One region of the Cloacibacterium normanense genome, then DNA from elsewhere that is predicted to be linked to it. Evidence: riboswitches for the same ligand, from Rfam matches in the RefSeq annotation. Region 1 holds a riboswitch; the other holds the start of a gene.
The links. Region 1 has a riboswitch for S-adenosylmethionine ahead of EB819_RS05880 (hypothetical protein). Riboswitches for the same ligand answer to the same signal wherever they lie in the genome.
Positions count from the first base shown of each region.

Region 1 (4,936 bases):
ACGATGAGTACTTTACTTACTGCAGCACTCAAAAAAATATTTTTTTGTTCTGAGATTTTTTTCTGCAATTCAGATAATGACTCAATTACAGCGTTTTCCTCAATAGGCTTTTGGCTGTATCCTATTTCTAACCCTATAAAAATACTCGCTTGGAAGGTCTTTACTATTTTTTCTGTACTATTAGTTTGCATATTCACAGGTTTTTAACATATTTCCAAATTATAAATTTAAGAAATTCGAATGTTGTAAATGTGTATTTTTCTTGGTAATTATTTTATAACAAAAATGTAAATAAAATGTGCAGTAGAATTGCATCAGAAAATTAAAATTGAATCTGATGTTTTTATATTGTTATTTAAAAGACGTTCTAGTTCTTCAGATGCCGAAAAGAATGTATTTATATTTTTTACAAAATTTTTAAGATGGTTGAAATTATAAATCAATTGCCCTTCATCCGATTCTGCCATTGCAATAAAATGACGATTATGAGCCATAAAATTTCTTAATTCATAAAGTGATTTGGTAATAAATATATTTCGGTCTAAGAGATTTATGTCAAGTGCATATTCCAACAAATCAGAGAAATAGAAAGTTTGAAACGGATAAACCATACTTCTTTGTTTTTCAACTTTTGAAAGTTTAATTGGATCTAAAGGCATTAATCGTTTATATTTATCGGACCAATAAAATCCTTCATTAGAATTAAACATTTCAGCATCGCGATTGATTTTGACCCAAGAGATTAAATCTTCATTTGAAAGACCATTCTTCATCAATAAACTGCGAAGTGCATTTTCAAAACGATGAAAACTTCGGTAAATTTCGACTGCTACAAACTCGTTATTGTAATCTACAATATGTACAACACCTATAATGCTTCCCTTATCTACCAAAAACTTTATTTCATTTTCGTCAATTTTTTCGAATTTTTTAACTGTATTCAAATCAAAAAGATGTTCATCGGGAGCTAAACAATAATCTTGTGATAGAGAAATTGGTGTAAAACCTGAATGATTTAACTTATAAACTGATTTTCTATCTGCAGCCGGTAAATAAGAAATTCTGTTTCTATAACAAAATTGTTTTAGAAATTCCTCTTTGACAGAATCATAATATATGAGATTTGTAACTGCAATATCTTTTATTTTGGCATTTTTTAGTCTTTCATTCATAGTTATCATTTAATCCTTAAATTTACATATTTCATTTTTAATGATAGGATTTTATAAATTAGTCAATAATTTTTTTTTTGAATTGATATGGCCACCAACAAAAATGCAGTTTTACGTTACAATATACTTGATCATTGTTTCTCTAATTTTTATAAAAAATACTTTATTGAAGACTTGATCAGTGTTTGTGGAGAAAAACTTACGGAACATTTTGGCTATGAAATGTCTGTCTCTAGGCGAACTATTCTAGAAGACATTAAATTCATGAAAAGTGCAGCAGGATATGATGCGCCAATTATTTCCATAGCCGATGGAAAAAAAGTGTATTACCGATATGAGGAAGAAGATTTTTCCATCCTTAAAAAACCTTTAACTGAAAGGGAAAAGCTTGCCCTATCAGAAGTTCTTAACAGTATAAGCAGAATTAAAAATCTACCAGGACTTGTTGGAATGGAAACCGTTCAAACAAAAATATATTCTGTATTAGACATTACAAAAGATGAGAGAAAAATCATCAGTTTTCAGGAAAATGAATTTTTAGTAGGCGTAGAAAATTTAAGTCCCCTCTATCAACACATCAGTCATAAAAATACTTTAAAAATAGAGTATCGCAGTTTCAGAAGTGATCAGAATATTTTTATAGATTTTTCTCCTCAATTTTTAAAGCAATATAATAACCGATGGTTTTTGTTTGGAGAAAATCACGAAAAAGAAGCTGTACAGAATCTTGCCTTAGATCGCATAAAAAGTATTGCTATTAACAATGAGTCTTATAGAGAAGCCATCATAGACTATGATGAATACTTCGATGACATAATAGGAGTAACTGATATTGCTACGCATACCCCCATACAAGTGAAAATAGAAATAAGCGAAGAATCTTTACCCTATATCAAAACTAAACCACTTCATGGATCACAAAAAATAAAAGGAAACCTCTTAACCTTATACGTAAAACACAATTACGAACTTGAATCTCTTTTACTATCTTTTGGTGATAAAATAAAGATTCTGGAACCTGAGTATCTGGTAGAAACTTTAAAAGAACGTATCCAAAAACAATTTGCATTGTATTTCTAATAATTCTTGTTATGCAGATAGACTGCATACATAAGCTATTTCTTTGCATTGTAAATCATCAGGAGCTTCCAGAAAATACCGGAACACCAACCGAGAGACCAAAATCCACGGTGGTAAAGTATGAGGGCATCCGCCAAAATATAAGGTTATACCCACAACTTTTTCCTGCTGATAAAAATAAAATTTAATTCAAAAATTATTTTTATGAGCAAAAGACAAAGCACTACGCTTAAATTCAGAACAAATCCTGCCGTTTTTAACACCCAAAAAAACAGCTTCAACTTTCGTAAGCCGAAATTTATTTTTACAATTTGTGATATCACAAATATGTATTTTAAATACACTGGTTTGACCGAAAAAATAACAACAATTTTAAAGGTAAGAATAAGTGAAGCCATACATTCTTGTAATGAGTTAAAATTGTTTGAATCTTTTTTAGAACATCAGGTTTCTAAATGCTTACAAATCAGCAGCACCTATCATTAAACGAAATTATTAGTTTATATCTCAATACAGAGCAAGGAAATTCAACATATTATTTTACTGAACAACAAGATAATAATATACAAGTCGCATAAAAACTTAATTCATTCACGATGCAAATTATACATCAACAATCACTAGAACATTTGATTACCTTGGAATACCAAAGTGCAATTGCATTTTTTTACATTGATATCAGATATCAAATTAAGAATAACACTTTAATCATTACTGAAGATCTATTTTCAGAGAAAGACTATTATCATTATTTAGAAACAGGAGCCATCAATAGTATAGCTCAAATGAATGATGCCTACTTATATGACCAGAATAAATCTCATACCGAAAACTTAAGTCATGCAATAGAGAAAATCGTTAACAATCGTAGGCTTATCTACGGCATTCCACTGGTTTCAAAATTTGGTAAAAATTTAACTGAAAATGAATGGGAACTTATCGTGAAGAAATTTTCCGTAAAAACTACCACTACGTTCAATTCTAGTTTTTTAGACTTTTTACGAGAAAAAGGACTTCATCCCAAACCTTTTGATGAGGAAAAAGGGCAATGGGTAGCTAACTGTCCTAGCGGTGCAAAGCATCCTATCATGATTAGTGCCTATTTTGATGAATTTGGTTGTGGGTGGTGCAAGAAAAAAGGTGGAAAACAAGAACTTAAGGATTGGATACAAGAAATAAATTTGGAAAAGTAACAATTGCACAAGAAGGAGTATTATTTACATCGAAGACTATGAGCTAAATAATAAGAAAAAGATTTGAAGGAAAAGGATAATTGTTCTATCAAACAAGATACATCTGATAGGAAATAAAATGTAAATCGTCAGCAAAAAGTGGACATTAGATATTAAAAAGTTAAGGAGTGTTTTCAAAAAAAAGAATTACATTTAATTATGGAAACACCTAAGAAAAAAAGTACTGAAAAATTCGTAAAAGACATTCGTAAAAATACACGAAGGATTTTTACAGCCGAGCAAAAAATTCTCATTGTAATGGAAGGACTTCGTGCAGAGACCTCTGTTGTAGAATTATGTAGAAAACACAACATTGCTCAATCGCAATTCTACGCATGGAACAAAGAGTTTATGGAAGCTGGAAAGAAACGTCTCAACGGAGATGTTGTCCGTGAAGCCACCAGTGATGAAGTTTCTAACTTGAGGAAAGAGAATACCCGATTGAAGGAGATGGTAGCAGATTTGGTTCTACGCTATGACATCGTAAAAAAAAGCTTAGACATGCTGGACTAATCCATAAATACCGAAAATATATGAGACTGACAGCAGGCGAAAAATACGAAATTATTCAAACGGTCACCACAAGTGAGATTGGAGTAAAACGAACCTTAGAAAGCTTTGGGATTGCGAGAAGTACGTTTTACAAATGGTATCAAAAGTATTTATAAAACGGCTACGAAGGCTTAGAAACGACCGAAAGAACCTCCAAAAGACAATGGAACAGCATACCTGAAGAACAAAAAGATTTGGTAGTAGAAATAGCATTGGAACATACTGAACTTTCCTCAAGAGAACTGGCACACAAAATTACCGATGAGCAAGGTGTTTTCATCTCAGAATCCAGTGTTTACAGGATTTTAAAGCAACGGGATTTAATCCCGGCACCAAATCATTTTCTTCTTTCAGCTGCAAATGAATTTAAAGACAAGACCGAATTCGTGCATCAAATGTGGCAAACTGATTTTACTTATTTCAAAGTTATCGGTTGGGGCTGGTACTATCTGAGCACCATTTTGGATGATTATAGTCGCTATATTATCCACTGGGAAATCTGCGATTCGATGAAAGCAGAAGACGTGAAAAGAACTGTGAATACGGCAATTGAAAAAGCAAAATTGAAGTCTAAAGCCAAACCAAAATTACTTTCAGACAATGGTTCTTGCTATGTGTCAAACGAACTCAAAGCCTATCTGAAAGATGATTTGAAGATGAAACAAGTACATGGGAAGCCTATGCACCCACAAACCCAAGGGAAAATTGAAAGATACCATAGAACGATTAAAAATGTGGTAAAACTGAATCATTTTTACCATCCTGAAGAACTTATCGAAGCTTTAAAGAAATTCGTGGAAAACTACAATAACAAACGATATCACGAATCTTTGGAAAACCTTACGCCAGCGGATGTGTACTTCGGAAGATCTGAACAGATTTTGGAAAAAAGAAGACAAA
Region 1 covers NZ_CP034157.1:1,275,762-1,280,697, forward strand. Annotated here, with positions in the region: gene EB819_RS05865 (hypothetical protein) at 1-191, opposite strand, end outside; gene EB819_RS05870 (hypothetical protein) at 315-1,172, opposite strand; gene EB819_RS05875 (helix-turn-helix transcriptional regulator) at 1,260-2,252, shown strand; SAM-I-IV-variant riboswitch at 2,303-2,403, shown strand; gene EB819_RS05880 (hypothetical protein) at 2,457-2,738, shown strand; gene EB819_RS05885 (hypothetical protein) at 2,849-3,445, shown strand; partial or broken gene EB819_RS05890 (IS3 family transposase) at 3,644-4,936, shown strand, end outside.

Region 2 (4,936 bases), 250 kb from region 1:
TCCCAATTTAGGATAGAATTCTTTCATTGTTATGACTGCTTGGCACCAGACTTTTTTCTAATATCTATTTTGAGCTGTTCTTCGGCTACATCAATAAGCGTATTGAGGGCTTTAATTTTAAGCTCCGCTTCTTTTAATGCTTTCTCCAAAGACTCTTTTTCTGGTTCTTTCCTAGGTGTGGTTTTATTTCCCATTATAGAACTATTTCCAATACAAAGTTCGACTTTTTCTGATTTGTACTGTGTTATCCAATTACGAATTACTTTGTCTGTCTTTATGTTATAGGCTATCTTGGCTTCTTGTATCGTTAATAGACCTTGTTCTATCGCTGTAACTATTGTACGTTTTTCTAGTCCTGTGTACGTTCGACGTTTCAAATTTTCTAGGTAGTTAGGCGAACCAAAATCTCGCATCCAACTATCTAAGGTGGATTGGCCTAAATTATAGAGCCGAATCGCCTCCTTTCTCGGTAATCCTGATTCTACCTCTTGAACAATTTGTTTTTTTAATCGTTTGTCGTAATGACTCTGTTTACTCTCGCGAGCTAAAAATCTCTCTTCTTTTGATTGCATATACTCTATTTTTGTGTATAGCTATTTCAGGACAAGACAATAGGTGATGTAGTGATGAAGTGATGAGGTTATGAGGTAAAGCGATTGTTTTATAAAAATTTTTTATAACACAAAGTTCACGGAGATTTTGTGAAATGATAGCGTTATTGAGCTCCCAAAGGAACATCAGAGATGTTCTAGAAAGCACACGGATTTTTAATGCAAAAAATGTTTAGAAAATAAAGTTGGTGGCTGAGCACAGACTGAAAGTCTGAGAACGAAGTTCACGAAGCCACTGTGTGTGGATTTTTTGTGTTTGTTTTTATATCACAAAGTCCACGGAGATTTTGTAAAATGATGGCGTTTTTGAGTTCCCAAAGGAACATCATAGATGTTCTAGAAAGCACACGGATTTTTAATGCAAAAAATGTTTAGAAAATAAAGTTGGTGGCTGAGCACAGACTGAAGGTCTGCGAACGAAGTTCACGAAGCCACAGATTCAAAGATAAACTTTGCCTGAGCCTGTCGAGGGCAACGTGCAATAAAAAATGTTGTGCCAGAATATAGTCGAAGGCATAAAGTAGATGAATTCTATTTTCTAATTTTTGAGATATTTTTAGAGAAAGAGGAGAGGTAAAGTAAATGTTGGGGTATTGAAAAAGGAAATGGAAGAAGTATTTTTATTCTTTAATTTTTAGAAATCAAGGAGTTAAAAGGCTGTGTTGATGGTCTATGAGGGCGATTGATAGATTGTATTTGGTTCGTTGGGAGATAATGATTACTTTTGCCGCCTATTATCAGGAACCTCTACGGGAGGTAGCAACCTGCAACAACAAGCAAGGTGCTAAAGCGATAAGCCAAACTTTTTGGAAAAAATGTTGTCTATCTTTTGTAAAGTTCCTGTGTTAAATTTTTAAATTTTATGAACCATACAAAAGCAAATTTTCTCAGTTTACTTCCTTTTTTAATTTTCGTAGGTACATTTTTAGGTGCCGGAATCGTTTTGCAAGATTTTTATGCCTTGCCATCGCCTATTGCCGTGAGTATCGGTATTATTGCCGCCTTTGCCATGTCTAGGTTGCCTCATCAAGAAAAAATCAAAACTTTCTTACACGGTTGTGGAGAATCCAGTGTACTCACCATGTGTATTATTTATCTTTTGGCAGGGGCTTTTTCTACCGTAGCACAAGTTTCGGGGAGTGTAGATGCGGTGGTGAATATCGGTTTAACCTATATCTCTGCAGATTATTATGCTCTAGGGATTTTCCTTTTGGCCTCATTTCTTTCCTTGTCTTCTGGAACCTCGGTTGGCGCTATTGTCGCATTAGGGCCTATCGCGATACAGTTGGCTCAAAAAAGTGGAGCAGACCTTAACCTGATTGGGGCAAGTCTTTTGGGTGGTGCCATGTTTGGCGACAATCTTTCGGTGATTTCTGATACTACCATTGCAGCAGCTCAAACGTTGGGCAGCAGCATGAAAGATAAGTTCAGAACCAATTTTTATTTGGCTGCCCCTGCAGTAGTATTGACGGTGGTGATCTTACTTTTTATAGGTTTCAGCAATCCTGTGGCGCCTATTACTTACACTCCAACTCCAATTTCTTGGGAACTTATTTTCCCCTATTTGGTGGTTTTGGTTTTAGCCTTTTTAGGGTTAGATGTATTTCTTGTTTTGGTGATTGGGATATTTTTAGCGGGAGCCATTGGTTTGTGGCAAGGCAACCTTACGTGGTTGAGTTTTGCCAAAGCCAGTTATGAAGGCTTCACGTCTATGACCGAAATTTTCCTATTGTCTTTGCTTACAGGTGGTTTGGCTGCCTTAGTAGAAAAAGCAGGGGGGATTCAATATTTATTGAATAAAATAGAAGCTAAGATTAGCTCAGCCAAATCTGCACAATTGGGAGCAGGTTTGATTACAGGTTTGGTAAATCTCTGTATTGCCAATAATACGGTGTCGATTTTAATCTCTGGGAAAGTGTTGAGACCTATTTCTGAACGTTTTGAAGTTCCTGCCCGAAAGATGGCTTCTGTGATTGATATTTTTGCGTGTATCGTTCAAGGGTTACTTCCTTATGGCGCTCAGGTTTTATTGATTATCGGATACAGTAAAAATAAAATCAATTATGTGGATATGCTCTCGCATTCTTATTATTTAGGGCTTTTATTGGTGATGGTATTGGGTTCTATGTTTTTGGGAAAGTCAAGGAATAAGGTGCCTTCGATAGGCTCAGGTATTTGTTGAGAAAAATTCTTTTCCCCGACCCTGCCTTCGACTACGCTCAGGCACCGTGGGTGGAATTTTTCTATTTGGTTTTGGAGTTTCTATAACACAAAGTTCACGGAGATTTTGTGAAATAATGCCGTTTTTGAGCTCCCAAAGGAACATCAGAGATGTTCTAGAGAGTGCACGGATTTTAATGCAATAGAAATAATGTGCCTTCGACTACGCTCAGGCACCGTGTAATGGAATAATTGGTGGCTGAGCTTGTCGAAGCCACAGCATCAACAAATAAACTCTGCTTTTCAGATTTAATGTTCTTTTGTCTTGAAACAAAAGAACCAAAAGTTCAAGTCTGGAAATCCTCAGCTAAAAATAAATAACCTTTTCTAAAAACTCTGAAACTCACTCGGCAGAATGCCGAGCTTAAACAGCAGACTTTTTTAACGAAAAGGTTATTCATTTTTTTTACGCTTGCGGTTTCCTAGGACATCAATTAAAATAGGTAATTTTTCAACGTCTATGTTCCTAGGTTAAAAGTTTTAATATCACAAAGTTCGCAGAGAGTTGTTGAAATGATAGCGTTTTTGAGTTCTCAAAGGAACATCGGAGATGTTCTATAGAGTGCACGGATTTTAATGCAATAGATATAAAACTTTATTATAATTTTTTTCACACCCTTACTTGTTGATAACTTTTATCGATGTTGTTTGCAAGTTTTTTTCATATTACCTATTATTGTACTATTAATTAATTAAAAAACTAATAATTATGCCTTATCAAATTAACATTAAATCGTTTTTATATTGTTATGTCCGACCAAAAAAGACACACCAAAAGCTTAAGCGAGCCGTTATTTTATGATAATGCGGACATGAAAAGGCTTTTTAATTTTAGCGACAAAACTTTGCAGCGCATGAGAAGCAATAAAAGTATTCCCTTTGTTAGAATAGGGAAGAAATACTTTTATCCTGTACAGTATTTTAAAAATCTTGCAGACCAAAGCTGCCAAGATTAGTCGCTCATTTACATCATCAGTTTTTCTATATCTGCAAAAAAGCATTTTTGCTTTAATATTTCTATTACTTATTTGCAGGAACTGGTGATTCACTCATTATTATCTTTCCCAGTAAATTTTTTTACTCTCAGTCACTCAACTGATTCTTGAACTGATGCCTAAAACTGTCTTTGGTGGCTGAGCCTGTCGATGGTGGCTGAGCCTGTCGAAGCCACAATATTTCACTTAGACTGGCTCAATGAGCCAAAGATTTCTGAACCGATGCCTGAGCTTGTCGAAGGCAGAAGGCAAAATTCATGGTATAAGAAAATGATTTTTTCCACTCCACTTGTCATTCCGTAGGAATCTAAATTATTTTTAAATCCAACATGAAAATTTTTCACCTTCGATGCTTTCGACAGGCTCAATCAACGACTTAGAAATATAATCGATGACTTAACTGCTACCAGAACCGATGCTTTTGCATAGTCGAAAGCAGAAGGCAGTTTTCTTTTACTCTTCTTTTGGTCTTCTTCGGAAAAAGTACCTTTTTTCCGAAGGAGTATGGGAGGATTCTCGAAGAACACTCGAAGGAATGTAAAACTTAGGTGGTCAAAAGTGGACATTTCTGGACAAAAAAAGACAAACAGAGACGAATTGGGATATTCTGAGTCATTGGCAGACTTTTATAGACAAAAAAGGTCAAAAATAGTCAAATAAAGACATGTAACTATAAGAATATCAATGTTTTAAAAATTTGTTTCTACTTTTGACCTGTATAACAAATAAATATAAATGCCATGGCAGAAATTAAAAAAGGAATCCTTGGTGGATTTTCCGGAAAAGTAGGGCCCGTAGTTGGAGCCAATTGGCGCGGTAAAGACATTATCCGCAGTACCCCAAAATCTTCTTCGAGACCGAAGACGGATAAGCAAATTTTGCAACAACTGAAGTTTAAAACTACTATCACGTTTTTGCACCCTTTGCGCAATATCCAAAATCGGTTTTTTGGAACAGATGCGGGAGCAAAATCTAAGGTAAACTTAGCTGCTTCTTATTTCATTAACAATGCAATAGAAATAGTAGATGGTTTACCCGCAGTAATCTATAATAAAGTGCTCATCACTAGAGGAGACCTTACAGGTTTTCAAAATGTGGAAGCACAAGCTG
Region 2 covers NZ_CP034157.1:1,029,941-1,034,876, forward strand. Annotated here, with positions in the region: gene EB819_RS04715 (IS3 family transposase) at 1-27, opposite strand, end outside; gene EB819_RS04720 (helix-turn-helix domain-containing protein) at 30-572, opposite strand; SAM-I-IV-variant riboswitch at 1,341-1,437, shown strand; gene EB819_RS04725 (Na+/H+ antiporter NhaC family protein) at 1,474-2,793, shown strand; gene EB819_RS13005 (helix-turn-helix domain-containing protein) at 3,644-3,787, shown strand; gene EB819_RS04735 (DUF6266 family protein) at 4,567-4,936, shown strand, end outside.
Region 2: another riboswitch for S-adenosylmethionine. It lies ahead of EB819_RS04725 (Na+/H+ antiporter NhaC family protein); the one in region 1 lies ahead of EB819_RS05880 (hypothetical protein).